2 regions of the Aeromonas jandaei genome follow, and region 1 is predicted to be linked to the other one. Evidence: riboswitches for the same ligand, from Rfam matches in the RefSeq annotation. Region 1 holds a riboswitch; the other holds the start of a gene.
The links. Region 1 has a riboswitch for lysine ahead of lysC (lysine-sensitive aspartokinase 3). Riboswitches for the same ligand answer to the same signal wherever they lie in the genome.

Region 1 (15,139 bases):
TATGAAGGGGATTTTGTTTAGAATATCTGTTAATAATGAATGTATCGTTTTTAAATTCTAAACAATCAATGACCAGGCGTTGTGCCAACAGGGGCGATAAGAGATAGTCAGGGCTCTGTTTTCACGCTTTATGAGCCCCGGGAGGTGTGCCTGATGACAAGACTCCTTGCCCCGCCACTCCAGCGCGGCGACACCATCGCTTTTTTCTCCCCCTCCAGCGCGGCAACCGCCTGGGCCCCCACCCGTTTTGCCCGCGCAAAAGCCTTTCTCGAAGAGCAAGGCTTCCGGCTCAAGGCGGGCAGCCTCACCGGCCAGCGGGATCACTGGCGCTCCGGCTCCATCGCCGCGCGGGCCGAGGAGCTCAACGCCCTTATCTGTGACCCCGAGGTGCGCTGCATCATGTCGGTGATTGGCGGCAGCAACTCCAACTCCCTGCTCCCTTATCTCGATTTTGCTGCACTCAAGCGCGATCCCAAGATCATCGTCGGCTACTCCGATGTGACGGCGCTGCTGCTCGGCATCCATGCCCAGATTGGTTTGGTCACCTTTTATGGCCCGGCGCTGGTGGCCTCGTTCGGCGAGTTGCCGCCGCTGGTGGACGAGACGCTCGCCAGTTTTTTACAGATTGTGCTGGCCGACGAGGCTGGCGTTCCCTGCACGTTGCCCACCCCGGCAAAGTGGAGCGATGAACGGCTCGATTGGGAAAATCAGACCCGGGCCAAGCAGTGCCAGCCCAACCGGCGGATCTCGGTGGGGACAGGTCGGGTAGCGGGGCGGCTGATAGGCGGCAACCTCAATACCATGGCGGGGATCTGGGGCTCCCCCTATATGCCGGCCATCGAGCGCGGCGACATTCTGCTGCTGGAGGACAGCCTGAAATCTGCCGAGACGCTGGAGCGCTCTTTTGCCCATCTCAAGTTGTGCGGGGTGTTTGATCGGATCGGCGGCCTTATCCTCGGCAAGCACGAGCTGTTCAACGATCAGGGCAGCGGCAAGCGCCCGCTCGACATCCTGCTGGAGGTGGTGGGGGCGCCGCACTTCCCCATTCTGGCGGAGTTTGACTGCGCCCATACCCACCCCATGCAGACGTTGCCGCTGGGCGTCGAGGCGGAGCTGGATCTCGACCGCCAGCAGCTCACCTTGCTTGAGCCCTGGTGGCAGAGCACCTGACGGAGCGCAGGAAACAGACAAGGCCGCTGATGCGGCCTTGTCTGTTGTTGGGGGATGGAATTGTCAGGGCAGGGCATCGGCCCGGAAGCTGGCACGGATCTGCGGCACCAGCGGCGAGACGTCGAATCCCTTCTCTTCGCCCAGCACCGGATGGAGCAGGGGGCCGTCATTGATCGGGGTGAGGTTGCCGGCCAGCAGCTGTCGAGTGGCTTGCCCCATCTGGTAGAGCTGGCGCACCGGCGCAAACTGGGTCGCCAGATTGAGGGGATCATCGGCGCGGGTGAAAGCCATCATGGGGATCTGATAAGTGGCATCGCGCGCCGGTTTGTCGCCGTGAATGCCCTTTCCGGCGGACATCAAAAACGGCTGGTGATCGCCAAAGGCGATGACCAGATAGCGTTTGCCAGACTGATCGAGACTCTTGAGCAGCCGCTCCAGCGAGGCCATGGCATCCACCACCCCGGTGTAATAGGTGTTGAGCAGCTGTCTGTCACTCTCGCTCTCGTTCGGACAGGCGCCGTTGCGCTCCTGTGCCTGATAGCGGGGGCCATCGAAGGGGCCATGGCCCTGCATGGTGACCGCGTAGGCAAAGAGCGGTTTGTCATCCTGTTCGCTGCGCTTGAGCAGGTGATCGACGAGGGCATCGTCCGAGATATAGAGCCCCTTGTGCTCGAGGGTGGAAAAACGGCTGTCGAACCAGCGCTCCTGATAGCCGAGCGCCGGGATTGCCTTGGCACGGCCCCAGAATTTCTCCACATAGGGGTGGACGAACAGGGTCTGGTAGCCACTCTGGTTGGCGCTGCGGGCCAGTCCCGGCACCTGATCAGAAAGGTAGTAGTAGGGCACCACACCCTGCTTGAGCAGCCCCACCGGCAGACCGGTGTTCATCTCGAACTCCGCCAGCACCGTCATGCCGCCGGTAGTGGGTGAGTGGATGGTCTTGTGCCACTGCTGGATGGTGGCGGGCAGGTTCAGGGTGGGCGCGGGGGCGCAGAGCCGCCCCTGCCAGTCGAGCATCAGCGACTCATATTGCAGCACGATCACCAGATCCCAGCGCGGCGCCGCCCCCTCTGGCGGTTGGCTCAGCCGGGGGGTGAATTCGTTGATCTGCAGCGGGTAGCGAAACACGCTGCCCTGCTCCAGCATCTCGTCCACCAGATTGAACAGATAGAGGCCGGGGCCGGAGCGGATGATGTCCCTGTGGTAGTTGACCGCCCGATCCACGTAGCGCACGTTGGCCCCCAGCAGCTTGTTGCTGGTCTGGGTGGCAAACACGCAAAGGGCAAAGAAGGCCACGGTGGCGGCGGCGGTGCGCAGGATCCAGCGGGAGAGGGCAAAGCGCCAGCAGAGGAAGATCGCCATAGCGCCGCCAAGCAACGGCACGACGGGGTGCTGATCCTGCAGGATCCGCAGCAGCGCCATCAGGTTGCCGAGATCATCGCCGCCGAGCGGCACGCCATAGATGGCGATCTTCATGAAGTTGGCCAGCAGTCCTATGCCGGAGAGGGCGGTAAAGACCAGCCCCATATAGAGGTTGAATCCGGCCAGCGCGCAGAGGCTCCAGCCCAGCACCATACTGCCCCAGGCGAGGTAGTAGTGCTCCGGGCGAAAGCCTGACCAGAGCAGAAACTCCCCCAGTTTGAACACCACGAAGCCGTGCAGCAGCACGAAGGTGAGGTTGCCGAGCAGCAGGCTGCCGATGATGCGCCAGCGCAGGCTGCGGCGCAGACTTGGCAGCACCGCCTTCAGCACGGCGGCGCTCAGCGCCAGCACCAGCGTCAGGCTCACCATCAGGTAGGTGAGGTTGAAGCCCTGCTCCGGCAGGGTCTGCAGGATCTGGCTGAAGTCGCCGCTCTCGGGGCGGTCTGCCAGCAGCAGGCCGATCCGCAGCTGGTAACGGCTGGCCAGTGCATCGTCGGGGGCGCGCAAGGTGCTGTTGAGATCCAGGGTGCAGCGGTTGTTGCGGCACACCTGACGCTTCTCCACCGGCTGGCTCAGCTCGTCGATCCGCTCCCCCTTGTCATTGAGCAGCTCCACCCGCACCTTGTCCCCCGGCTGGAGTGGCCCTCGCAGTTGCCACTGGCTGCGCACCACCAGATAGAGGCCGCGGCTGTCGCTTTTATAGAGCAGAGCGTGGCGGGTGAGGGTGGCCAGCGGGTTGTCGGCGGGCCCCAGTACCAGAGGTTGGGCACGGCCAAGCCAGCTGCCGGGATTGATGAGGGGCAGCAGCAGGGTGACGATGAGCAGGCCACCGAGCAGGATCAGCAGCAGGCGGGAGAGACTCAGGGCACGGCGACGGCCTGAGAAAGGGCGATTCATATCAGCTCATCCTTTGAGCAAGTGAGAGAGATGCAGATCATCTGCATACTATTTGACCCGATGGTGCGTGGCCGGTTCATGGATGTCAATTTAATGACCGCCTGATGAATTTTTGGTTGCACTTCGGCCCTGCATATTGTGATCCCGATCGAGAGGTTGTCCGGAATATGTGATGAAAGCGTCATCATGAACGTTTGCTGCTGGTCTGCGAGAGAGGTGCTGTTTAGTCTCTCAGTAGCGACAGGAGGTACATGTATGAATCCCAAGGTGATGGCACGGCAAGCCAGATTGCTGCGTATGCTCGAGAGCAAGGAGGAGATCCGGGTCGGGCGCGAACGTGACTGTCCGCTTCCCGTGGCGCAGCTGGTCAAACTCAAGGATTCCCATCCGTCGGTGATCAAGGTCTATCGTCACGGTCTTACCGCCGAGGTGTTTCATCTCAAGATCGATGGCCATCACTGGTGCCTCAAGCGGCGCCGCAACGATTCGCTGGTCGCCAACCTCGATGGCAAGACCGCTTTCCTCACCGAACTGGAGCGGCGGCGCGAAATCGAAGCGCTGCGCGAGTTGCATCCCACCGTGCTCTCCCACGTGGTCTGTACCAGCTTTGGTTCGGCCCGGGCTGGCATTCTGGTCTCGCCCTGGCTGCGGGGCGTGCCGGTGCATCAGCTCAACGAGCGCAATCTGGCGCAGATGCTGGAGGTGCAGGGGGAGCTGGCCCGCTGGGGCTGGTTCGACTGGGATCCGAGCCCGGGCAACCTGCTCGATGATGGCGAACATATCAGCGTGTTCGATTTTGGTTACATGTGGCCCTTTGATCCCCGTTTCGAGTACAACTCCAACGGGCTGGTCGACCCGCAATTTCATGTGCCGGAGCGGCTGGAGACCCGCACCCTCTCCGGGCTCTGGCTCGATGAGGCCGATCCCTTGCCGCAGTTCCGCTACTGGCGCGAGCTCTGTCTGAAATGGGTGAAACGGGAGATCCACCACCTGATACGGGAAGGCGCCAGCGCACCCGTGCTGGCCCGGTTGCAGAGCCTGCAAGGGGAGTGGAGTGCCGCGCTGGCAAGCGACGAGGCGCTCGCCGCCAACTGGTGGCGGGATATGTATCGCAGCCACCGGCTCGATGTGGCCGACGATCTCAGTGGCCGAAGCTGCAGCCCGCTCACCCTGCGTCGTCTCGACTGGCTGGAGCAGGCGGTGACCGACCACTACGAACAGCTGGTCGACAATCTCTCCAGCGAGGAGGTGGGGCTCGGCCAGAGCGAGCTGCTGGCCAGATTGCAACGCCAGCGCCGCGAGGTGATGGCGTGCCAGTTGCCGGTGACTACCTGCGCCTGAGCCAACGCCTCAGCGAAACAGAAATGAAAAGGGCACCTTGCGGGTGCCCTTTTACATGGTCGTATTTGTCCGCTGTGAGGGTTAGTCCAGCAGCTCCTGATGGAGGCGGTTGACGATCTGGCCCGCTTCGCCCTCTTTGACCAGGAAGCAGAGGTTGTGAGCGCTGGCGCCATAGCAGATCATCCGGATGTTGTGATCGCGCAGGGCATCGAATACCCGGCTACCCACCCCGTTGACCTCGCTCATCCGGTTGCCGATGAGCGCCACCAGAGCCAGCTCGTTCTCCACCTCGACTTTGCAGAGCTGGCTGAGTTCAGCCAGCACCTTGTCGCTGAGCACAGGTTCGCCATTGCTCTGGCTGCCGGTGTGATCCAGGGTGAGCGACACGCTCACCTCCGAGGTGGTGATGAGGTCTACCGAGATGCGATGACGGGCCAGAATGCCGAACACCTCGGCCAGAAAGCCATAGGCATGGAACATGTTGAGGCTGTGCAGGGTGACCAACACCTGCTGGCGACGCAGGGCCACGGCGCGAAACAGCGGGCTGGTGTCCGTGGTGGAGCGGATCCAGGTTCCCCCTGCCTGCGGCTCCCTGCTTGAGCCGACAAAGACCGGAATGTTCTGGCGCACCGCCGGTTGCAATGTGGCCGGGTGGAGCACCTTGGCGCCGAAGGTGGCCATCTCTGCCGCCTCGACAAAGCTGATTTCGGGAATGGGGCGGGCCCGGGTGACGAGGCGCGGATCCGTGGTGTAGATGCCTGGTACATCGGTCCAGATCTCGATACTGGTGGCATCGAGCGCCTCGGCGAGCAGGGCCGCGCTGTAGTCGGAGCCGCCACGGCCAAGCGTGGTGGTGCGACCATCGCCATCGGCACCGATAAAGCCCTGGGTGATGACGAGGGTGTCGCCGAGCACCGGGCCCAGCGTCTGCTGGCAGAGATCGCGAGTCGCGTTCAGGTCGACGGTGGCCTTGCCAAAGCGGCTGTCGGTGCGCATCAGCTGGCGTACATCCTGCCAGTGGGCATTGACGCCGCGCTGGCGCAGCAACTCGGTAAAGAGGCGGGTCGACATCAGTTCGCCGCAGGCGATGAGGCGATCAGCCAGTTCGGCATCGGTCTGCTGGCTGGCCTGCTGCGCCATGGTGCGGATTTCGCTGAGCTGATCGTGGATCAGGGCCGTCACCTCGGCGGGGTGACCAAGGTCGGCCAGAATGGCCTGCTGAATGTCGGCCAGCTTGGCCAGTTGGGCTTCGCGGCCTGCGTCGTCCAGCTCGCCCTGAGCCAGTGCCACCAGCAGATTGGTGACGCCGGCGCTGGCGCTCAGCACCACGATGCGGGTAGCGGGATTGGCCAGCACGATATCGGCGCAGTTGTTCATGGCCGCGGCGTTGGCGACACTGGTTCCGCCAAACTTGGCGACATTGATCGGGCTCATTGCTTACTCCTGTCTTAATTTAAAAATCCGGATCCATCGGGCAAAAAAGAGAGGAGGAGGCTGAAAATGGCAGGAATGTGCGAAGCGATCCCGGCCAGAAGCACTCCACCCGCAGAGCCCATCCCGTACCCGCCCCTGACAGGGCGCGGTGGGGGATGACCACTACCGATGACAACCCGGGGGATTCAGCCCCCGCAGCCGACACTGAGGTTTCCAGTCTCCTCAGATGTCTCGGCGCTGCTCCCCCTGACCCAAGTTCACCGGACTCTGGCGTCCTCTCTCGGGCTGCCTGGGCAGCGCTCCTCTTCTGGCTCCACCATGGCGGTGGAGTGCATTTAGAAATACCTTGCGTTGGATTGGACTGTCAATCGAGTTTGTAAAAAAGTTCAAAATGTCAGCTAACTCAACGCAGAATCAATGGCTTACACAATGGTTTTTGACAAAACCTTGGAGCGACGCTGCCAGTTGTAGAGGCGCTGGCGCTCAACCGGCAGATCCTCCACTTCCAGCGGTTCGAACCCCCGCTCCCGGAACCAGTGGATGGAGCGGGTGGTGAGCACGAACAGGCGGCGGATGCCGAGCCGCTTGGCCCGCTCGGCCACCTTGGCCACCAGCTGATCCCCCCGATTGGAGTTGCGATAGTCGGGATGGATGGCGACGCAGGCCATCTCCGCCATCGCCTCTTCCATAAAGCAGTAGAGGGCCGCGCAGCCGATGATGAGGCCATCGCGCTCGATGATGGTGAACTTGTCGATCTCCATCTCCAGCTGCTCGCGGGAGCGGCGCACCAGAATGCCTTCCTCCTCCAGCGGGCGAATGAGATCGAGAATGCCGCCGATGTCCTCGATGGTGGCGGCACGGGCCTGCTCGGCGCTCTCCCGCACAATCTGGGTACCGAGGCCGTCGCGGCTGAACAGTTCCTGCAGCATGGCGCCATCATCCTGATAACTCACCAGATGGGAGCGGGGCACCCCGCCGCGGCAGGAGGCAATCGCCGCGCGCAGATAACGGGCGGTGCCGGACATCTCTTCTCCCGCCTGCTCCAGCTCCACCAGCAGCTCTTCGGCCTGCTCGGGGAAGAGCTCGGAGATAGCTTCGCCGTGTCTGTCCATCACCCCCTGGGTGCTGCTGAAGCAGATAAGCTTGTCCGCCTTGAGATCGACCGCCACCCGGCGAGCCACCTCTTCCGAGCTCAGGTTAAAGCTCTCGCCGGTGACCGAGCAGCCGATGGGGGAGATGAGCACCAGACTCTTCTGATCGAGCTGGCGGGTGATCCCCTCCACATCGATGCGGCGCACCCGGCCGCTGTGGCAAAAGTCGATGCCATCATCCACCCCCAGCGGCTGGGCGGTGACGAAGTTGCCGCTCACCACGCTGATCCGCGCACCCTGCATCGGAGTGTTGGCGAGCCCCATGGAGAGCTGGGCAGTGATGTCATATTGCAGGCCGCCACACACCTGTTTGATGATGGCGAAGCTCTCGTCATCGGTGACCCGGATCCGCTTGTGGTACTGGGCCTCGATGCCGGCGCGGGCCAACGCTTCATCGTTTTGCGGACGTGAACCAAACACCAGCACCAGCCGTATGCCCAGAGTCTGCAGCAGGGCGATATCGCTGACGATATTGGCAAAGTTGGGGTGGCAGACGGCTTCCCCCCCCATCATCAGCACAAAGGTGGCGCCCCGATGGACATTGACATAGGGAGTAGATTGCCGGAAGGCATTGACCAGACTGGGTTCGCGTTCACGCACTTGATATTTCTTCCATAAAAAAACAGCGATTGGCTCAATATATGAAAATAAATTCACAAATCAAGACTAAATATTGATTTGGCTGGGTTTGTTGGCCAACCGGATGCCTTGCCCGGACGTAACTTGCCAAAGTGGCAGGAGAGGCGCAGGGGAGTGAAGAGGAGGAAGGGGGCGGGAGGCGCCGGTTGATCCGGTGCCACAAACTGTTATCTTCGATGCTCCTTTTCGTCATCGTGCATTGGCACCGGTTTTTACAAGGAGTGGCTTGATGGAACAGATTATTTCGCCGGCAGAGGCGTTGCCGGGGCGCAGCGAGGCCATGGTGATTGGCCAGCAGCATGCAGTAAACGGCCATCCGACTCAGGGGCCCTGGCCCGAGAACATGGCGATCGCCTGGTTTGGCATGGGCTGCTTCTGGGGCGTGGAGCGCCTGTTCTGGCAGCAGCCCGGGGTCTACTCCACCGCGGCAGGTTATCAGGGCGGCGTCACCCCCAATCCCACCTACAAGGAGGTGTGCAGCGGCCTGACCGGCCATGCCGAGACGGTGCAGGTGGTGTTTGATCCGGCGGTGATCAGCTATGGCGATCTGCTCAAATTGTTCTGGGAGCAGCACGATCCGGCGCAGGGTATGCGTCAGGGCGGGGACATTGGTACCCAGTACCGCTCGGTCATCTTCTATGGTGACGAGAGCCAGCAGGTCATCGCCCAGCAGAGTCTGGCGGCTTACCAGCAGGCCATGGCGGCAAGCGGTGACAGCCGGGCCATCACCACCCGCATCCTGCCGTTGGCACCCTTCTACTACGCCGAGGATTATCACCAGCAATATCTGGAGAAGAACCCGGATGGCTACTGCGGATTGGGTGGCATTGGAGTCTGTTTGCCGCCCAGCCTGAACCGCTGAACAGGTTTGTAGTCGATTCCGTAAAAAAGTGAAAATAAATGGTCGGAGGAGGGAACTTATTGCGACCAGTCGGGACTAACTAGGTAGCGTCCAGGGATCGGATGCGAAGTCCAGACACATTTCTTGCCTTGATAACCGCTTGATGAATGAACGCACTGGCGGGTTGAAAATGATAGCAAGCAGGGCTGCCCATCAAGGCGGCCCTTTTCATATCTGCTTGTTTTAGCTCGGGAGGGGCGATCGGTCAGGCGATCGCGCTGTCGAAGAGATTCTTGATAAGATCGATGAACTCGATGAGGAAGGCTTTCTGCTCCGGGGTCGGCGCGCGCAGCCAGACGGCGGAGAGCACCTCTTCCAGATCGGCGACCACGGCGTCCGCCTCCTGCATGATGGTAAAGCGCACCTTGGGTGCCAGCTGAGGGTTCTGCTCGCAGATGGCCATCAGGTTGCTGGCCACCCGGCTACTGACGAGATCCTCGATGGTCTGCTCGCCACCCGCGTTCTGTTGCTGGGCCTCAAACAGTCCCAAACTCTCCACCAGATACTCGATCAGCGAGATATAGCCTTCACTCTCTACCACCATGGTTGCTGCCTCAATACAGTAACAATACGAAAATTAAGCGTATTTTAGTGGCTTGATCTAGCTTGGCAAGCAGCAGTGCAGGCGGTGGCGGGTAAAACTGACTCCGCCGCGCTCCACGCTTTCCACGCCGGTCAAGGTAAAGCCATGCCGTAAAAATAGCTCATAACTGAAGGCGCTGGCCTCGGTTGTGATGGCGCTGATGCCAAGGGCGCGGGCACCTGCCAGCGCCGTGGTGAGCAGCAGATTGCCCAGCCCCTGCCGCTGATGGGCCGCACCGACGTAGAGCAGGCTGAGGTGGCCATCGGCGCTCAGGGTGACAAAACCGGCAGGCGCGTCACCCAGCATGGCAACCCAGCCATGATGCTCGCGCAGCTGGCTGACAAAGCCAGGATGTTGTGAACCGAGGGCCCACTGCTCCACCTGCTCCGGGCTGTAGTGCTGGGGGCCGGTGTGGCGGATTGCCTGCTCGAACAGGGTGACCAGCGATGGAATATGCTGCTCGCCAAGGGGGGCGATAAAGAGGAGAGGCGTCATGCCGAAGCACCCTGATCAGCTGCATTGCGTGCGGGGGCCATGGGCCGTCTGGATTTCGGCAAACCGGCAATGACCCGCTCATAGGAGTGGTGCACCCAGCCCTGCCAGAGATCATCGGGCAAGGTGCTGTTCAGGGTCACTGTGTTCCAGTGTTGCTTGTTCATATGCCAGCCCGGTTTCACCTCGGGGTGAAGTTCGCGCAGCAACAGCGCCAGCTCGGGTTCGCATTTGAGGTTGATGGTGAGGGGGTCAGCTTGCCAATCCACCAGCGCAAACATCTTGCCGGCGATGCGGTAGACCAGGATCTCCGGGCCAAACGGGGTATCTTCCTGACTGCCCGGCAACGAGAGCAGAAAGTGGCGTAAAGGGGTTAACTCCATGGTCTGGTCTCGCTGTGGGTGATCCGATCAGTGCGGTTGCATATCAATCAGGGGAAGGCATCTGTTACTATGCGCTGCCGAGTATACCCCCCATCACCGAGGGAGCCTATTGATGTTGTATCACAAGACTTTCGAACTGGGTCCCGAGCGGGATTGGGTGGTGTTTGTCCACGGCGCCGGTGGTAGCTCCTCCATCTGGTTCAAGCAGCTGCGCGCCTATCGCGAGCACTTCAACGTGCTGTTGCTGGACTTGCGCGGCCATGGTCAGTCCAACAAGCTACAGCAGGTGATCCAGGGCCACTACAGCTTTCGGGCGGTGACCGAGGATATCGTTCGGCTGCTCGATCATCTCAATATCCGCCGCGCCCACTTTGTCGGCATCTCCCTTGGCACCATCCTTATTCGTCATCTGGCCGAGCTCTGCCCGGAGCGGGTCAAGAGCATGGTACTGGGGGGCGCCATTTTGCGGCTCGATATCCGCTCGCGGGTGCTGGTGCAACTGGGCCGACTCGGCCAGCACTTCCTGCCCTATATGTGGCTCTATCGGCTGTTTGCCTTCATCATCATGCCGCGCCAGCACCATCAGGAGTCGCGCAACCTCTTTGTGCGCGAGGCCCGCAAGCTCTGCCAGAAAGAGTTCAAACGCTGGTTCCGCCTCGCCACCGAGGTCAATCCGCTGATGCGTTATTTTCGCGAACGCTCCCTGCCCATTCCCACCCTCTATGTGATGGGGGAGGAGGATCATATGTTTCTGGCACCGGTGCGCGAACAGGTGGCCCGCGATGCCAGCTCCTCGCTGGCGGTCATTGAACAGTGCGGCCATGTCTGCAATGTGGAGCAGCCGGAGCAGTTCAATCGCCGTACGCTGGCATTTATTCAATCGCTGGGGGGCGGGAGGACGTAATCAGTTATCCATTCAGTTTTTTGACGTCTGTATAATAGTAAAAAAGACTACTGCCAGTTAATCACTGGCAGTGGAGAGCATGGTTCAATTTATACGCTTATTTATTTTTACCTTTCCTATTTTTATTATATTCATCCAATGCTATCTGCAACCAGTTTTTATGCTCCGTGATGTTTTTTACTACCCATGTTATGAATTTCTCTGAATATCTTGCTCGATCAGTAAAGTTGTACATTTCAGAGTTCGTGTTTTGTTTTATCTTATGTTTAAAAACAATTGCTTGAAAGGAATGTCTATTTATTTTGTTAGTTTTCTGTTTAGTGTTTATAGCCAATATTGCATCATCGGTGAAGTATGGGTGTGTATCGTTTAGATCTTTTGCTTGGGTGATTATTATTGCTTTCTGTCCTTGATCTCCACAGCTTAATGTTAGGTCGGATTTATTTGGGTTTTTGACGAGGGCAAGTTTGTATTCTATGTTGATAGAGAATTTGTCTGAATTGAGTTCTCTATTCGTACTTTCAAAGGCATTGATGAATTTTTCAACCTCTGTTGCTGTTAATGTCCCATAGTTCTCTTTAATAATACCTATTTCAGGTATAGGGCCATCTATAACCAAACTAAGCATTCCAACACTTTGTCCTGCAAGAGGGGAATTTCCCATTTGATTTTTATATCTTTCTTGATAATTTAATACATTAGATTGAAATAACCTTGAAAGTTGAGGTTGCAATTCTGGAATGAGTAAGTGAGTTGCTTGGTCTCGTAATAAAATTAATGTCTCGATGTTTTTCTTTACAGGGTCACTATTTTGAATTCTCAGAGGAAGTGCGTCGGATATTGATATGCTTTTTCCATTTTTGTAAAAAACTTTATCTTCACCTAATATATCTAATATCTCAGCCTTTAAAAAAAGCTCCCATGCATTGACCATTAAAATAGTGAATGCTTCAACTCGATTGCACAGACTAGGCCTATTATAAACTTCTAAAGCAAGAATGAATGCATCTAAACTCCTCTTGATTAGTTGCTGGTACATTCTTTCCTGTGGCGTTATCTCTTTTGAAGAGGTACTTTGGGACATAAGCCTAATAAAGTCATTGTTTGATATCTTGGTCAGGCCTTTAGAAATGAAATTATTACTGTCAAACTTGAAAATAAACTGGCCCTTTAATTTTTCATTTATATATTTGATTATGCTTTTAGCATTGTAACCTGTTGCAGCTGCCGCTTGTGTAACTGAAAAAGACTCATGATTTTCTTCTCTTTCTCTGAAAAATTCCAATAATAATATCCGTTTATCTTCTCTAGTCATTTACATACTCCGGTATTAGAAATTTTTCAAAACATTGATATGTCTATTTAATGTCATTCTGTAATCTTTGAATAATATAATCTTGTAATGCAACACCTTGTAGTTTTTGCTTACATCCATTAACCCTTACCCAAGTATTACCAGATGAGTTGAAATGTAAGCCAGATAAGTTTGATTTAGGTATACGCACTTCAAGAACATAACCACAATCTACGCCGGTAACATCATGAAAAATTATATTTATTCTAGTGGGGTCAATTGATGGTTCAATGGTGTTTATTTTAAGGTTAATGGCTTTGTTTATTTCATCTTTTAGTCGATTGTCTAACTTTATACATTTTACTACGCCATCATCTTGGATTCCCCAAAAAATACTACCACCCGAACTATTGAGAAATGCCAGTATATACTCATCGACGATGTTCTGAATTGACTTGGTTGGATTTTGGCCCTTTATCTCTTTAAATTCATTGCGTAAGTCTTCTTCTAATCCGCAATGCTTACCTTCACTAAATCTATGAATTTTAGATTGGATTGAATTTTCAAACTCATCAGGTAGTAACTCAAATAAGGATCTCAAATTTTTTATAGTCCTTGAGGACATCCGTACGGACTTGGACATTTTATTGATTGAGCCATATTCAACGATTAAATAATCAAGCTCACTCAATGCCCTTGATTTACCAACCAGTTGTCCCCAAGTTTCTATCAATCTATTTCGTTGAGGGCCGCTTTGCATACCACCTGGATAATATTTTTCATTTACTATCTCAAATGTAGTTTGAAGGCTCCAATTTTTATTAATTAGCAATTTTATACCTCAATCTGCAACCAGATAAATGTGATGAAAAGTAAATTGTATTCAATGCTTGGTTGGCGTTTATTTATAACGGTGATTAAAATATTTTAGTTGAAAAATGAATATTAATAATTAGTGTGTGAAAAGCCGATTTTGCACAGTCAGTAAAAAGTCAGTCATGGTCTGGTTATTATTGTTTTCAACCGAACTTCTAGATGACTGGAGCTCCTTATATGGCAAGGCTCAGGTGTGGTGTAGCTTGAATTTGCTACTTAGACATATGTGATAGTGATAAACGAGATAGCTACCGCACGGGGTTACAGCTCCCCGAGTGCTGCTTTAAACAGATTGGATGTTGATCAAACATCGGCTTACCTCGGCTGCTTTTGGGGCTGCGGGTGCCGCATGGGTAAGATATCAAACGGCGACCAATTTAAGTGAGTGAAAAGTTAGTTATCGCTCGGATTTTGAAAGGTTTTTTGGCGAGGATCAGGCTTGAGCCAAGTTGGCAGCGGGTTGAGTGGGTAAGTGGTGTTCAATAAATAAACAGATAAGACATCCTCGACGACTGGCGCCAAGTGACAGAAATGGCTGGGCAATATCACGGTTATGCCCTGTTATAAGGGTGATTTGTTTTTAGGTCATCGAGCAGACCGGCCACGTTTGCCCAAGGTGTTCAGTAGCCGGTCATCTCCAGATAGCCGACCCCCTTGGCATCTCCCTCCACCGTTACCGCACCCTCCCAGTAGTCAAAGCGGCCGGTCATGGCCTGATTGGGCTGACGGGCTTTGATGGTGAGGTTCATCCCGGCGGCGCTTAGCTGCCACTCTACGGGGTAATTCTGCCCCTTGGGGCCGCGCCAGGTGTTGCCTGGCGTAAGGCGAATCGCGTCGGGGGCGAGCACCCGGCTGCTGCCATTCCGCTCAATCAAAATGCCGTAACGGTTCTCAGGCTGGTTTTCGGGATTAGCACGGCGTCCCGATTTGGTGCGTAGGCGAAACAGCATCAGCTCGCGGCCATCGGCCAGTTGCAGCGAAAACCAGTCCCAGCCCGATTGCCACTCCGCCAATACCGAGCTGCTCCACTCGTGATCAAACCACCCTTGGCCGGTCACGGTGCGGGTCTCGCCATCACGAGTCAGGGTGCCGCTCAAATGCAGGCGAGGGTAGGAGTAGTAAAAGGAGGCGTTGCCCGGGCTCTTCTCGCTGTAACCGGCCTTGCCTTGCAGCACCAGCGGTTTGGCGGCAGTGACGGTGAGGTTCAGCTCGCCAATCTTGCTCTGCACCTTGAGGGTGGCGGGAAATAGCGCAGCCCCTTGCGAGGCAAGCCGCCACTCTCTGAGCCAATATTGGCCGCCGCTGGCTCCCGCCAGTCCCGGTCCCTGCCGACTGGCCCGTTCATCTTGCTGGTGGCTGCCACGGTCGAGATCCGTGATGGCAAACTGGGCCAGCCAGAGCTGGGGGGTGAGCCAGGGGTTGCCGGTGCGGAGTTCTTGCTCGATCCCCTGCCTAAACAGGGTCCACTGCATGCCATATTCACGCCCCTGTTCATCCTTGAGGTTGCCGGTGAGATACCACCACTCGGTGCGGTAATCGGGGTGGGCGGCGTGATCCTCCGGCAATTGGATGGTTTGCCCCGGCAGCACCTTTTTAAAGCTGTCGTTGCCGCCGCCGAGCAGTGCGCCCAGATCGCTGGCCTGCGCGCTGCC
Region 2 (15,139 bases), 770 kb from region 1:
AATCGTCAACGTTGGCGACGAGATCGCTGTCAAGGTTCTGAAGTTCGACCGCGAGCGTACCCGTGTATCTCTGGGTCTGAAGCAACTGGGCGAAGATCCGTGGGTTGCTATCGCCAAGCGTTACCCTGAGACCACCCGTCTGTCTGGCCGCGTGACCAACCTGACCGACTACGGCTGCTTCGTTGAAATCGAAGAAGGCGTTGAAGGCCTGGTACACGTATCCGAGATGGATTGGACCAACAAGAACATCCACCCGTCCAAAGTTGTTAACGTTGGCGACGTGGTTGACGTGATGGTTCTGGACATCGACGAAGAGCGTCGTCGTATCTCCCTGGGTCTGAAGCAGTGCAAATCCAACCCGTGGCAGCTGTTTGCCGAAACTCACGCCAAAGGCGACCGTGTTTCCGGCAAGATCAAGTCTATCACTGACTTCGGTATCTTCATCGGTCTGGACGGCGGCATCGACGGTCTGGTTCACCTGTCTGACATCTCCTGGAACAACCAGGGTGAAGAAGCAGTTCGTGAATTCAAGAAAGGCGACGAGATCGAAGCCGTTGTTCTGCAAGTTGACCCGGAGCGTGAGCGCATCTCCCTGGGCGTCAAGCAGATCGAAGAAGACCCGTTCAATAAGTACCTGTCTGACAACAAGAAAGGTGCTATTGTGAAGGGTAAGGTTACCGAGGTTGATGCCAAAGGTGCCGTTATCGAACTGGCTGACGGTGTAGAAGGCTACCTGCGTGCCTCCGACGCTGCTCGTGACCGCGTAGAAGACGCCACTCTGGTGCTGTCTGTTGGTGACGAAGTTGAAGCTAAATTCATGGGCGTTGATCGTAAGAACCGCACCGTAAGCCTGTCTGTCCGTGCTAAGGACGAAGCTGACGAGCGCGTTGCTATCGATAACCTGAACCAGCAAGAAGAAGTTGTGTTCAGCAATGCTATGGCTGAAGCGTTCAAAGCCGCCAAGGGTGAGTAATCCTTGATGCAAGAAAAGGGCGGCATTGCGCCGCCCTTTTTTATCCTGGCAAAATGATTATTGCATGTGATCGGGGAAGGAGATTTAACGTTATGACCAAATCAGATCTCATCGAACAACTGGCAGCCAGCCGCATGCATATGCCGGCCAAGGATGTCGAAGCCGCCATCAAGGAGATCCTTGAGCAGATGGCGTCGACCTTGCAAAACGGCGACCGGATTGAAATCCGTGGATTCGGCAGTTTTTCGCTGCACTATCGTGCCCCTCGTGTGGGCCGTAACCCCAAGACCGGGGACAAGGTTGAACTGACCGGGAAATATGTCCCGCACTTCAAGCCTGGCAAAGAGTTGCGCGAGCGCGTCAACATCATCGAATAATGCGAAAATGGGCATACCTCGGGTATGCCTTTTTTGTTTTTGGCACACAAATCGTGCCAACCATCTTGTTTATCAAACTCTTTTCCCATTCACTCTAGAGTCTGCCTGTGATTTTAAGGATAATCAGCCTCTCATTAGATACTGACAGGGAGCTCTTATGAAGCGTATTTTGGCCCTCATTCCGCTGGTACTGGTGTTTGTCCTCACCCTGGCGTTAGGCTCACAAAATGGCCAACTGGTTCAGTTCAATTACCTGATTGCTCAGGGCGAATTCTCCCTCGCCATGCTGCTGGGATTCTTTTTTGCCGGTGGTTTCATGCTGGGGTGGCTGGTATTCGGCCTGCTTTTCCTGCGTTTGAAGCTGCAAAACCGCACCCTCAACCGCACCATGCGTCGTCAAACCCGCGAGTTGGAGCTGGCCCGTTCAGCGGGTAAGGAATAATGTTCCTCAATGCTTGAACTGCTTTTCCTGCTGCTGCCCATTGCCGCCGGTTATGGTTGGTACATGGGGCGCAGGAGTGTTCGCCAGGACACCCAGAAACAGAGTAACCAGTTTTCCCGCCAATATGTGGCGGGCCTCAACTATTTGCTGTCCGATGAATCTGACAAGGCGGTGGATCTCTTTATCCAGCTGCTGGAAGTGGACAGTGAAACCATCGAAACCCATCTCTCTCTTGGCAACCTGTTTCGCCAGCGTGGCGAGGTAGACAGGGCCATCAAGATCCACCAGAACCTGGTCACCCGCCAGTTGACTCGCGAGCAGCGCCAGCTTGCGCTGCAGGAGTTGGCCCGCGACTTTCTTGCCGCTGGCTTGCTGGATCGGGCCGAAGCGCTCTGGAACGAGCTGTGCGAAGACAGTGACTTCGAAGAGACGGCGCTGGCCCAGCTGTTGATCATCCATCAGCAACTGCGTGACTGGGACAATGCCATCTCGGTGGCGGTTCGCCTGCAAAAGTATCAAGGCAAGAAGCTGGCCGAACCTATCTCCCACTTTTATTGCGAGCAGGCTGAAAGCGCGCTGCGTGACGGCGACAAGTCCACTGCGCTTGCCAAGTTCAAGCGAGCGCTCAGCGTCAATGCAGGCTGTGCCCGGGCCAGTCTGCGTCTGGCTGAGCTGGCAATGGAAGAGGCGGAGTATGAACAGGCAAGCAAGGAGCTGCTGCGGGTATTTGAGCAGGATATCGATTTTGCCTCGGAAGCGATGCCCAAGCTGCTTGAGTGCTATCAGCAATTGGGGCGTACTCACACCCTGATCCCGCTGCTCGAGAAAGCTGTTGAAGAGCATGCTGGTGTGACGGTTACGCTGGCTCTTGCCCAGCTGGTCGAGGAGCGTGATGGCCTGAGTCAGGCTCGCTCTCTGGTGCTTCGCCAGTTGCGCCGTCACCCCTCCATGAAAGGGTTTTACCAACTGGTCGGCTTTCAGCTGGCCAGTGCGGAGGAGGGGCCGGCCAAGGAGAGTCTCGAGCTGTTGCAACAGCTAGTTGGCGAACAGATCAAAATCAAATCAACCCACAAGTGTCGGCAGTGCGGCTTTGCCACTCACTCGTTGTTCTGGCAGTGCCCATCCTGCCGGCAGTGGGGTTCCATCAAGCCGATCCGTGGTCTGGACGGTGAATAACCATCAATAGGAAGTGAGATGCTCGATCCAAAAGTACTGGTAGCGCTGGATTATCAGAACGAAGCAGATGCCTTGGCGTTCGTTGAACGTATTTCTCCGGCCGAGTGCCGTCTCAAGGTTGGCAAGGAGATGTTTACCCTGTTTGGCCCGCAGTTTGTACGCCAGCTGGTTGCCAAGGGATTTGATGTCTTTCTGGATCTGAAATTTCACGACATTCCCAATACCGTAGCCAAGGCGGTAGCAGCCAGTGCCGAGCTCGGCGTCTGGATGGTCAACGTGCATGCCAGTGGTGGCGAGCGAATGATGCGGGCAGCCGTCGATGCGCTGCAGCCTTACGGTGACAAGGCGCCGCTGCTTATCGGGGTGACCGTGCTGACCAGCATGGAGCAATCTGACATGGCACCGCTAGGCCTTGATGTGACCCCTGCCGAGCAGGTGATCCGGTTGGCCAGGCTGACCAAAGAGTCCGGGCTTGACGGTGTGGTTTGCTCGGCCAATGAAGCGCGCGAGCTGAAGGCGCTGCTGGGCGCGGATTTCAAGCTGGTGACCCCGGGGATCCGTCCAAGCGGCTCCGAAGCCGGTGATCAGCGCCGCGTGATGACGCCGAAAGCGGCAGTAGATGCGGGGTCCGACTATCTGGTGGTTGGCCGCCCCATCACTCAGGCTGCTGATCCGGCCGCGATGCTGGCTGCCATCAATCGCGAGTTGGCGGGGGAGTAAGCCCGGCAGTCACCGAGACCGGGTGCAGGCTGAGTAGCAGGCCTGCACCTGCACCGATCAGATGAGATTCTATGTGGACTCTGGCGCCGATCAGGGTCGATATCGGGCTCTCGCCTGCATTGTAGAAATCCATTGCCAGCTTGAGTCCCACGCCAGCCAGCAGCAGCCAGCCCGATGTACGGCGACCATGCCGGATATCCTGGATGGCTCCCCAGACAAACAGTCCGTGCAGTGAGCCCGACAGCCCCATATACCACTGGGTGTGGGGGTACCAGAACCAGATCCCGAGCCCCACGGCCCCCCAGAGCAGCAGCATCAGGAGTGGTAGCCGATTATTGCCCAGATAGTCGCGAAACAGGCAGTAGAGAATAATTAAACCTGCCAGATTGAGCAGCAGATGCCACAGATTGGTATGAGCCAGATTGCCTGTTATGATCCGCCACCCTTCACCTTGAGCAATCTCTGCCCGGTCGAAGGAGAGCTGAAGATCCGGTACGGTAACAAAAAGCAGCAAGCTGGTGAGAGAGAGCGTGATAACCCAGAACAATCCAGATTTTTCTGACGACATGAAACAGCCCAACGACAAAAACAGTCGATACTGTACACGCTGTACCCGAGCCCTCAAAGCGTGCCTATGCGAATATATCGTGCCACTTGAAAACCGTACGCCTCTCTACATTCTTCAGCATCCCTATGAAGTGGCCCACCCAAAGGGCACGGCAGCACTGCTGGCTGCCTCGTTGCAACAGGCAGAGATCCGGGTCGGGGAGGATTTTTCCGGCGATACGTGGCTCAACGACCTGCTTGCCGACCCCTCTTTACGCTGTTATCTGCTCTGGCCGGATGAAGAGGCTATTTCGCCAGTAGAACTGAGACAGCAGATGGAAAGTGTCTCATCAGGTGCGACATCCGTGGCTTTTATTCTGCTCGATGGCACCTGGCGCAAAGCCTTTCGGATGTTGCAGAGCAACCCGGCGCTTGCCCGCTTGCCGCGGATCGGACTAGGTGCCATCGCAGGGCAATATGCGATTCGTAAAAAGCCGTTTCCTGAAGCCCTCTCGACCATAGAGGCGGGCTACCATCTGTTATCTCAATGGGAGGGCGAGCCCGAACGCTATGCCCCCCTTCTTACCCTTTTCGAACGGCTCAATACCCAGTGGCAAGCCTTTGCCGAGGGGCGCCGGACATGACATTGCAAGGAGTTCTCCGTATGAAAAAAGCAGTTGTGGTATTTAGTGGCGGTCAGGACAGCACTACCTGTCTGGTGCAGGCGCTGGCCAATTATGACGAAGTCCATGCGATCACATTCGACTATGGCCAGCGCCATCGGGAAGAGATCGATACCGCCCGCCATCTGGTGCAACTGCTGGGTGTCGCTGCCCACAAGGTGATGGATGTTACCTTGCTCAACGAACTGGCTATCTCGGCACTGACTCGTGACGATATCCCGGTGAGCTGTGATCTGCAGGATAATGGCCTGCCCAATACCTTCGTGCCGGGCCGCAATATCCTGTTCCTCACGCTGGCCTCTATCTATGCCTATCAGGTCGGTGCCGAAGCGGTGATCACCGGGGTATGCGAAACCGATTTTTCCGGTTATCCCGACTGTCGCGACGCGTTCGTGAAGGCGCTCAATCAGGCGGTCTCCCTGGGGTTGGATCGCGGTATCCGTTTTGAAACACCGCTGATGTGGCTAGACAAGGCCGAAACCTGGGCGCTGGCGGATCACTATGGCCATCTCGATACGGTGCGCCAGCAGACGCTGACCTGCTACAACGGCATCGCTGGCGATGGTTGCGGCACCTGTCCCGCATGTAATCTGCGTAGCCGCGGATTGCATGGCTATCTGGCAGACAAAGCGGGGATCATGGCCAAAATGCGTGAGAAAACCGGACTGGGTGAGAAAAGCGGAGCATGAGCCTGCCTCTGGCTGATGATTGGGGTATAATCCGCGGCTTTTGCAACAAGCTGTGACCAAGATGCACTACCCAATCAACGAGATATTCCAGACCATCCAGGGGGAGGGGGTCTTTACCGGCCTGCCTGCCATCTTCGTTCGCCTGCAAGGGTGCCCGGTGGGCTGCCCCTGGTGCGATACCCGACATACCTGGGTGGTCGATCCTGCTCGTGAAGTGGGCAGAGAGCATGTGCTGGATCGCTCCAACGAGTCGGATTGCTGGAGCCAGCTCACTACCGAGCAGATCCTCGCCAGCTTTGTCGAGCTTGGCTATCAGGCGCGTCATGTGGTGATCACCGGTGGCGAGCCCTGTCTCTACGATCTGACCGAGCTCTCGTCAGCGCTGTTGGCAGCGGGTTATCAGGTTCAGATTGAAACCAGTGGTACTAGCGAAATCAAGACTCATGAGCAGACCTGGGTCACGGTATCACCCAAGATCGGCATGAAAGGCGGGTTGCCGGTGCTGGTCTCTGCACTTGAGCGGGCCAACGAGATCAAGCATCCGGTGGCAACAGAACATCATATTGAAGAGCTTGATGCTCTGTTGGTTACCGCAAACCTGCGTCCGGATGTTGTTATCGCATTGCAGCCTATCAGTCAGAAACCACGAGCCACCCAGCTCGCGATGGCAACCTGTATTGCCCGTAATTGGCGACTCTCTATTCAGACCCATAAATATCTGGATATCGATTAATATGGAGTGGCTATCCGATGAGCAGGTGCTGCTTACCCTGAGCCATAAAATGCCTTACGGCAAATATCAGGGGCGGCGTATCATCGATATTCCGGAGCCTTATCTGGTGTGGATGGCCCGCAGTGGTTTTCCGGCGGGTAAGCTGGGCCAGACATTGGCTCTTGCATACGAGATCAAGCTCAACGGGTTGGAGTCAATGATTATTCCCATTATTAACAGGATGTCAGAATGAGAATATATACCCGGCAGGGTGACAAGGGGATGACCCGTTTGGCCGATGGTACCCGTTTGGCCAAGGATCATTTGCGGGTAGAAACCTATGGCTATATTGACGAGCTCAACTCTCATATAGGTCTGCTGATTTGCGAGATCCCCCAGCAAGAAGCCGGTTTATTGGCGGATCTGCAGTTGTTGCAGCAAGAGCTATTTGATCTGGGCGGTGAATTGGCATTTTCCAGCGCAGCCCAAAATGAGTCAATTTGGCAAGTCAATGAGAGCTGGATTGTCAGACTGGAACAACAGATCGACAGCTACAGCGAACATTTGCCGCCGTTGCGCCAGTTTATTCTGCCTGGCGGCTCCCGTGCGGCGGCGCAGGCCCATGTGGTGCGGACGCTAGTTCGTCACTGCGAGCGCCTGCTGTTGACCCTGAGTCGCGAAGAGTGCGTCAATCCCGATGCGCTGGCCTATCTCAACCGGATGAGCGACTGGTTCTTTACCATTGCCCGCTATCTTATCTGCCGGTCAGAGGGACAAGAAGTATTCTGGGTCAAAGCCACTGATCGCAGATAAACATTCAGAACGTAGCCAATAAAAAACCTCGCAATAGCGAGGTTTTTTATTGGTATCTATCACTGAAATCAGATAGCGAAATCTTCCAGTGATTTACCTGCTTCAACTGCTTTGGCAATAGCAGAAGGCATACGACCCTGACCGATCCAGGTCTTCTCTACACCGTTATCATCATAACGATATTTGGCAGGGCGAGGGGCGCGCTTGGCTTTTTCTGCCTTGGCTGGAGTAGCTGCAACAGCGCTGACCAGCTCTGCAGGATCAATACCGGCAGCTTTCAGCATTTCGGTATATTCATTGATTTTACGCAGATGCTCTTCACGAGCCTGACGCTCAGCGGCTTCATCCTGCTGACGTTCGGCAACGATTGCTGAGAGTTTTTCCAGCGCTTCTTCCAGCTGCTCCAGAGAGAGTTCACGGCAGGTGGCACGCAGACTGCGGATATTAAGCAGCACTTTCAAAAATTCATTCATAGGATTGTCCACGTCAAGTCAGAAGGAAATATTATGTTCATCCTGATTTTTACGTGTCACTTTAAATAAGTCAAGAAGGGCAAAAATAATAAGTAGAAGATAAATCGTCATCACGAGTGATTATATTCGGCATTCAATCATATTAATGGATGCTTATGAGGCTTTGATTGGTTAAATGTGTCGCAAAAAGAAGCTAGGCTGCATCAATTGACTACCTTTTTGGGTACTAACGTCATACATCATGATTATTTAATCAAAAAACTTGCTATAAGCCGCCAGCTGGATAAAATGTCTCTCGAATACCTTTAAGTAGAGGCGCGCTGCCTATGACTACTTGTGCGGAGGGTGATGCCGATGATGCACAAGGAAAGGAGTCAGCGCCGAAGTGGCCAGGCCATCATACCGGGCTGCTGGTTCTGCATCTAATAGGTGCAGGACTGCCATAGTCATCCACTATGGAGCGCTACCTGAAGGGGCTGAGGAGTATAACCTCCCCATAGGTTTTGTTTCTTTAGATCCTCTCGGTAGATCTCCACCTGTTTTCTTTAGGTGAAAAGAGATCATGGACATTAGTCATTTTGCCGACTCCGGTTGGTCCGTACTTCCCCCCTTATTGGCTGTCGCCCTAGCGATCCTGACCCGCCGTGTGCTGCTGTCACTTGGCGTCGGGATTTTAACTGGCAGTCTGTTGCTCAATCAGTTTTCCCCCCTCGACTCCCTGCAATATCTGCTGGGTACCGTGCTGAAGATTTTCTGGGTTGATGGCGCACTTAACCGTGACAACATCAACATGCTGCTCTTTATGCTGCTGCTTGGCGGCCTCATCAGTCTGATGAGCGTATCCGGTGCAACCCGTGCCTTTGCCGAGTGGGCCGCCAAGCGCGCCAAGACCCGCAAAGGGGCCAAGACCCTCACCGGCATGATGGTGTTTGCCTTCTTTATCGATGACTTCTTCCATAGCTTGTCGGTGGGCGCTATCTGCCGTCCGGTGACCGACCGCTTCCAGATCTCCCGTGCCAAGCTGGCTTATCTGCTGGACTCCACTGCTGCGCCAGTCTGCGTACTGATGCCGATCTCTTCCTGGGGCGCTTATATCATCGCGCTGGTTGGTGGCATCATGGCGGCGCACGGTCTGACCGATCAGAGCCCCATCTCTGCGTTCGTCGAGATGATCCCGATGAACCTCTACGCCGTCTTTACCCTGATCATGGTGCTGGTCGTCATCGCGTTTCAGCTCGATATCGGCCCGATGCGTCAACACGAGCAGTGGGCGCTGGAAGGCAAGCTGTGGGATGAATCCAAGGGGCGTCCCATCGGGCTGGATATGGATAGCCCGGAGGAGAGCAATGGCGGCATGATCGACATGGTGCTGCCGATCCTGACTCTGACCGCCGCCACCGTCTATTTCATGATTGACTCGGGTGCCGCTGCCCTGAGCGAAAAAGGGCTGCCATTTAGCGTGCTCGGTTCGTTTGAAAACACCAATGTGGGCTCCTCGCTGGTCTATGGCGCGATCTGCAGTCTGGTGGTCTCCATCGGTCTGGCGATGCGTCTGAAGCTCGGCGCCAAGAACTGGATCAAGGCTGCCCCGCAAGGCGTCATGGCCATGTTGCCGGCCATCAATATCCTGCTGTTTGCATGAGCCATCGGTGCCGTAGTGCGCGATGTGGAGACCGGTAAGTACTTGGCATCTCTGGCCAACGGCAATCTGCCAATCGAGGTGCTGCCGGCTGTGGTCTTCATCCTCTCCTGTGCCATGGCGTTTGCCACCGGCACCAGCTGGGGCACCTTCGGTATCATGTTGCCGCTGGCTGGTGACATGGCTGCGGCCAGCGATATCAGTCTGATGCTGCCGATGCTGGCTGCTGTTTTGGCGGGCTCGGTGTTCGGGGATCACAGCTCTCCCATCTCCAGTACCAGCATCCTCTCTGCGACGGGGGCAGGTTGCCATCACATCGATCACGTGATGACCCAGCTCCCCTATGCGCTGGCCATCGCCTTCGGTGCCGCTCTCGGTTATCTGGTGATGGGGTTGATGCACTCCGGTTTTGCCGGTTTCAGTGTCAGCGCCCTCTGGTTTGTGCTCTTTACCAGTTACCACCTGAAAAAGGCCAAAGCGCAGCCAGCGCTCGCGACGGCATAACATTAATAGAGCAAGGGGCCCACGGGCCCCTTGGTTTTGGCGGGGGCTTTGGTTAGCATGCGCCCCATAAATTCAGTTTCGGAACAGTATCATGGCTTCACTGCACTACAAGTTTGCCACCATGAATTCAGGCAAATCGACCCAGCTCATTCAGGCACACTTCAACTATCTGGAGCGGGGGATGCACCCGCTGGCCATGACCCCTGCCATCGACGATCGTTTCGGTGTCGGCGTGATCAGTGCCCGGGTGGGTCTCGAGCTGAGAGTGGAAGTGTTCAGCGATACCTGCGATCTGTTCGAGATGGTCAAAGAGCGCCATGCCAACAAGCACATCGATGTGTTTATCGTGGATGAGGCTCAGTTCCTGACCAAGGAGCAGGTCTATCAGTTGGCCCGTATCGTTGACGAGCAGGATATTCCGGTGATTGCCTACGGCCTCAAGACCGATTTTCGTGGCGAGTTGTTTCCCGGCTCCTACCATCTGCTCTGTCTGGCCGACAAGTTCGAAGAGCTGAAGAGCATCTGCTGGTGTGGCAACAAGGCGCATATGAATTCCCGGGTCAATGAAGCCGGGCAGGTGATGCGCGATGGCGAGCAGGTAGAGATCGGTGGTAACGATCGCTATGTGTCGCTCTGCCGCAAACACTATCTGGAGGGGCGGGCGTTCAAATAACCCGAGCTTTGGACAAGGTACGAATAAAAAGGGCGCCAATCTGGCGCCCTTTTTCTCTATTGGCAGTTCAGTCGATCTCGATATCGACGGGGGCAATAATGGGATCAGCCACCGGCAAGCGGTGAAACAGCTGACGAAAGTGCTGCTGTACCCGGCCGATATCGACCAGCGACATGCCGGAGGCAAAGCCAAACCAGACATAGAGGCCGGTGAGATCGCGAAACATCGGCGGCAGGTAGCGGGGGGTGGCGATCAATCCCTCCAGATAGTGCTGATAGATCACCGGAATATCGTCCAGCGTCACCTTGCCGACAAACAGCATCGGCAGGATCTCGGGTACTCCTTCCAGCACGGCGCTGCGGATGAAGTTGACCGTCTCCACATAACCCCTCACATAGGAGAGGTCCTTGGTAAAGCAGGCCCCCCCTTCGACCATGCCGCCACGAAATACCCGTTGGGTGATCTTGTAGGCATCGTGCTCGCTGGTGCCCTGTCTCACAAAGTGCTGAAACACCTCGATAAAGTCGGCACCACGCTCGGCCATGTCGATGGCCATCACCCGATCGGAGATGCGCTTGGCCCGATCCGGGAAGGAGCTAAAGGTGAGGGTCTCTATCAGGACGGCCAACCCCTCCTGACAGGCGGTAATACGCGGCGAACCTGCGCTCAGCCAGGTGGCATAGGGCTGCTGGCGGCCGTTTAGGGTGGTGCCTACATGTACCCACCCCTCATGTACTTCCAGCACTTGCAGATCGAGCTCGGAGAAGCGGGCGTGGGAGTTGAGCTTGATGTAATCGCCGCCGGCCGCTGCATCCGACACGATGCCATCGCTCAGCTTGACCTGCACTGTGCCGTCACTGAAATAGCTCGACAGCTTGCCCTGCAATTTGGCCACCGCCGCTTCCCCTTCGAACTCCTTGGGGTAGGGGCGTACCAGATGGCGAGCGCCGGGCAGGGAGAAGATATCGCACAGGCGAGCACCCAGCTCCTTGAGGGTCTTGCGATCGCCGCGCAGATGATCGCTGGCCGAGCCGTAGAGCAGCTGGCTATAACGCTGAAAATCGGACTGGCCGCGCTGGCGCAGCATCTCGATCACCACCATGTACTGATCGACCGTCTCTTGCAGGATGAGCCCCAGATCATCTTGTGGTGCCAGTTTTCTGCGGATCCTGTCTCGCAGCGCCTTGAGTTCGAGGTATTTGTTGCGTGGCTCAAAGCCAAGGGGGAGGGACTCGTAGAAGCGGTGGTCGATGGCAGGCAGGGTGCGCCCCCCATCGGCCAGAAAGCGTTCCTGGGTCTGTCGTGGCCACTTGATGGCATCCAGAATGCGAATGGGTTTTTGCAGGGCGAGCAGTTCATCCGAGAGGGATTTCAGATGGAGGCGATACTTTTCTTGGATGGTCATGGGGCCCCCTGTGGGGCAAGCGTAGCCGTGGATTGGGCTGAGTATATGCATAGCGCTTGCCAAAAAGAAGCAAGCTGCGCGGTTATTGGGCTGGCGTGCTTTTGGTTGCCGGAAAATTGGTTTAGACTGCGCCCCTCGATCCCAATCTTATCGTGGAAATAATGAATATCCCCAGCTCCGAAATGATCATGCGTTGGTTGCAACAGGCTCGTATCGAGCACTACGTTTGCGATCAGTGCCATGGTATCCACATTGTCTCCTTGCAGTCGGTCGATGGCATTCAGGAGAGCCGGATCTTCGTGGAAGAGGAAGGTCTGCTGTTCTCATCCGAGCTGGAAGTGCGTCCTTCGGCCCTGTTGCCGCTGGTGGCTGAACTCGGTCGCTTCAATATGCAGTACCCCTCGCTCAAGGTATTCCTCGATATCATCGACGACAACCTGCCGCGTCTGGTCATTGGCCACACCGTGTTTACCAAGGCGGGCCTGAGTGTCGAGCAGTTCCTGCTGTTTGTGCAGAGCACCATTGCCGCGACCCATGAAGTGGTTTCCGAATGCGAGCGTTTGGGCTTCCTCAACCTGCCTGAAATGCAGGTTGCGCCGGAATCTGTACATTAATTCCGCGAACGATCTGTTTTGCCAAAAAAGCCGTTGACGCGGGCGGGGCTTTCCCCTAAATTACGCCCCGTTCCAGCGCAACGGCGCAGCGAACACCGTGTTGGCTGAACACGTTAAACAACAGACCAAAATTTGGTGAGGTGTCCGAGTGGCTGAAGGAGCACGCCTGGAAAGTGTGTATACGGCAACGTATCGAGGGTTCGAATCCCTCCCTCACCGCCACATTGCAAAGCCCTGACGGAAACGTCAGGGCTTTTTGCTTTTCTGCTTTTTCACCGGTAGGCCTCTGGCTATAAGGCTGTCGCCTTACTCAGGAGCCAGCTCCTGCTGGATAACTGTCCGTTTTTTCAGGGTGGAGAGATAGACCAGCAGGGCAATGGCGGCCAATAAGGCTGCCGAGGCGGAGTATCTGTTAAGCTCCAGCCCCCCTTTGCCAAGCGGCTTGTCGAGGAAATCCCCCACCACAGCCCCCAGCGGGCGAGTGATGATGAAAGCCGCCCAGAAGAGCAGGGTGCGTGAGACCCGGGTCAGCAGGTAGGTTGCGACAATGGCCAGCAAGATACCGCCAAAGAGCACCATGCTGCCGGTATAGCCAAAGCCACCATCATCGGCCACCCAGTCACCCAGCGCGGTACCCAGCGTCTGGGAGAACATGATGGTGATCCAGTAGAACATCTCGGTTCTGGATGAACTGATGTCACTGGTCGCTATGCTGCCCTGAAATTTGTACCACACCAGAAAAGATCCCATCAGCAGCAGGAACAGCAGGGTTGACCCGCCTGCATAGCCCATCCCCAGTGAACGGTCGGCAAAGTCTGCCAACGTGGTGCCCACTGTGGTGGTGGCGATAATGGTTGTCCAGTAGAGCGCCGGGTTATAGCGCTTGGCAGAAATCTGGGCGCCGACGGCAATAAAGAAGATAACGGCAAAGATGCCGGTACTGACCAGATAGCCGAGATCCATCGACATGGATACCGCATCTCCTCCGGTTTCTCCCAGGGTCGTTGCCAATATTTTGGTGAACCAGAATGCCAGAGTGATCTCCGGCACCTTGCTGACTGAGTGAGCGACGCTGTTATGCATAATGCACCATCCTGTGGTTTGACGAAGAGCCGTCAGCAATGAGCATGTCGGGGATTTCTTAAGAGAGGCTTAAGGTTACAGAGGGGATGGCAAGAAAAGATCATTTTTGACCAGATGCAAACTTTGCGGGTATCAGCGGGCTCTTAATTATTCCTTAAGGTTCAAGTTTTATTGTCCGCCAGCAATTCAATAGTTGATAAAGCTCACATTGTAACAAGGTGTTACTGACTAGTTGAGAGAGTTCTCAACTAGCTCTGTTAATATCCCGATGCAGCCTTGGTTCAGGCTGCGTTCAATTTTCCGGCATTTGATTCAAGAGGTCAGTTTCAGTGGTAAAAATCAGAGTTGTACCCTTTATTTTCCTGTTGGCACTGATATTTGCCTTCCTGCTTAACTGGCCCGTGTTGCTTCACTTCTACGATATCCTCAGCAATCTGGAGCACTTCAAGATCGGGTTTGCCATATCGATCCCGGTGCTGCTGGTGGCGGCGCTCAACTTCGTCTTCATGCCCTTCTCCCTACGCTATCTGCTGAAACCCTTCTTTGCGTTTCTCTTTGTGACTGGCGCCATCGTCAGTTACACCATGCTGAAGTATCGGGTCATGTTCGATCAGGAGATGATCCAGAACATCTTCGAGACCAACCAGAGCGAGGCCTACTCCTATGTCAGCCTGCCCATCGTGCTTTGGGTTGCACTGGCCGGTGTATTGCCTGCCGTGCTGCTCTTCTTTGTCAAAATCGAGTACCCGAAAAAATGGTATCTGGGGCTGTTTCAGCGCGCCCTCTCCATGGCAGCATCCCTGGCTGTCGTGGGCATCATAGCGGCGTTTTACTATCAGGATTACGTCTCGGTCGGGCGCAACAACCAGACGCTCAATCGCGAGATAGTGCCGGCCAACTTTGTCTACAGTACCACCAAGTATCTCTACAAACGTTACGTCGCCGAGCCCATTCCGTTCACCACCCTGGGTGATGATGCCAAGCGAGTCGTGAAAGAGGATAAACCGACCCTGATGTTCCTGGTGGTGGGGGAGACAGCCCGCGGCAAGAACTTCTCGATGAACGGCTATGAGAAAGAGACCAACCCCTTTACCAGCCAAGCCGGGGGCGTGATCTCCTTCAAGGACGTGCGCTCTTGCGGCACGGCCACAGCGGTGTCGGTGCCCTGCATGTTCTCCAACATGGGGCGCAAGGAGTTTGATGACAACCGGGCCCGCAATAGCGAAGGTCTGCTCGATGTGCTGCAAAGAAGCGGGGTCTCCATCTTCTGGAAGGAGAACGATGGCGGCTGCAAAGGGGTGTGCGATCGGGTGCCCAACATCGAGATCAAGCCAAAAGATCACCCGCAGTTCTGCGACAAGAACACCTGCTATGACGAGGTCGTGCTGCAGAACCTCGACGACGAGGTGGCGCAGATGAAGGGCGACAAGCTGGTCGGTTTCCATCTGATCGGCAGCCACGGTCCGACCTACTACAAACGCTATCCGGATAACCATCGCCAGTTCGTGCCGGACTGCCCGCGCAGCGACATCGAGAACTGCAGCGATGAAGAGCTGGTCAACACCTATGACAACACCATCCGCTACACCGATTACGTGATTGCCGAGCTGATCACCA

Region 2: it holds a riboswitch for lysine, as region 1 does, so the genes downstream of both, WE862_RS16240 (Na+/H+ antiporter NhaC family protein) here and lysC (lysine-sensitive aspartokinase 3) in region 1, are expected to answer to the same signal.

What each region holds. Positions count from the first base shown of each region.
Region 1 is NZ_CP149571.1:2,705,240-2,720,378, forward strand. Features, by position in the region: gene WE862_RS12880 (S66 family peptidase) at 154-1,170, shown strand; gene WE862_RS12885 (LTA synthase family protein) at 1,234-3,489, opposite strand; gene WE862_RS12890 (hypothetical protein) at 3,745-4,830, shown strand; gene lysC (lysine-sensitive aspartokinase 3) at 4,912-6,264, opposite strand; lysine riboswitch at 6,355-6,579, opposite strand; gene argA (amino-acid N-acetyltransferase) at 6,687-8,015, opposite strand; gene msrA (peptide-methionine (S)-S-oxide reductase MsrA) at 8,284-8,916, shown strand; gene WE862_RS12910 (DUF3802 family protein) at 9,161-9,499, opposite strand; gene WE862_RS12915 (GNAT family N-acetyltransferase) at 9,557-10,033, opposite strand; gene WE862_RS12920 (MmcQ/YjbR family DNA-binding protein) at 10,030-10,413, opposite strand; gene WE862_RS12925 (alpha/beta fold hydrolase) at 10,526-11,317, shown strand; gene WE862_RS12930 (DUF3644 domain-containing protein) at 11,415-12,632, opposite strand; gene WE862_RS12935 (ATP-binding protein) at 12,676-13,443, opposite strand; gene WE862_RS12940 (lipocalin-like domain-containing protein) at 14,108-15,139, opposite strand, start outside.
Region 2 is NZ_CP149571.1:3,477,639-3,492,777, reverse strand. Features, by position in the region: gene rpsA (30S ribosomal protein S1) at 1-973, shown strand, start outside; gene ihfB (integration host factor subunit beta) at 1,066-1,350, shown strand; gene WE862_RS16290 (LapA family protein) at 1,508-1,792, shown strand; gene lapB (lipopolysaccharide assembly protein LapB) at 1,802-2,968, shown strand; gene pyrF (orotidine-5'-phosphate decarboxylase) at 2,987-3,688, shown strand; gene rrtA (rhombosortase) at 3,663-4,256, opposite strand; gene WE862_RS16270 (tRNA-uridine aminocarboxypropyltransferase) at 4,255-4,878, shown strand; gene queC (7-cyano-7-deazaguanine synthase QueC) at 4,899-5,606, shown strand; gene queE (7-carboxy-7-deazaguanine synthase QueE) at 5,668-6,339, shown strand; gene WE862_RS16255 (DUF3820 family protein) at 6,341-6,571, shown strand; gene WE862_RS16250 (cob(I)yrinic acid a,c-diamide adenosyltransferase) at 6,568-7,131, shown strand; gene WE862_RS16245 (H-NS family nucleoid-associated regulatory protein) at 7,200-7,604, opposite strand; lysine riboswitch at 7,907-8,078, shown strand; partial or broken gene WE862_RS16240 (Na+/H+ antiporter NhaC family protein) at 8,167-9,747, shown strand; gene WE862_RS16235 (thymidine kinase) at 9,839-10,420, shown strand; gene WE862_RS16230 (flavohemoglobin expression-modulating QEGLA motif protein) at 10,488-11,825, opposite strand; gene WE862_RS16225 (YbjN domain-containing protein) at 12,014-12,439, shown strand; tRNA gene WE862_RS16220 (tRNA-Ser) at 12,574-12,661, shown strand; gene WE862_RS16215 (membrane protein) at 12,746-13,522, opposite strand; gene WE862_RS16210 (MCR-3-related phosphoethanolamine--lipid A transferase) at 13,852-15,139, shown strand, end outside.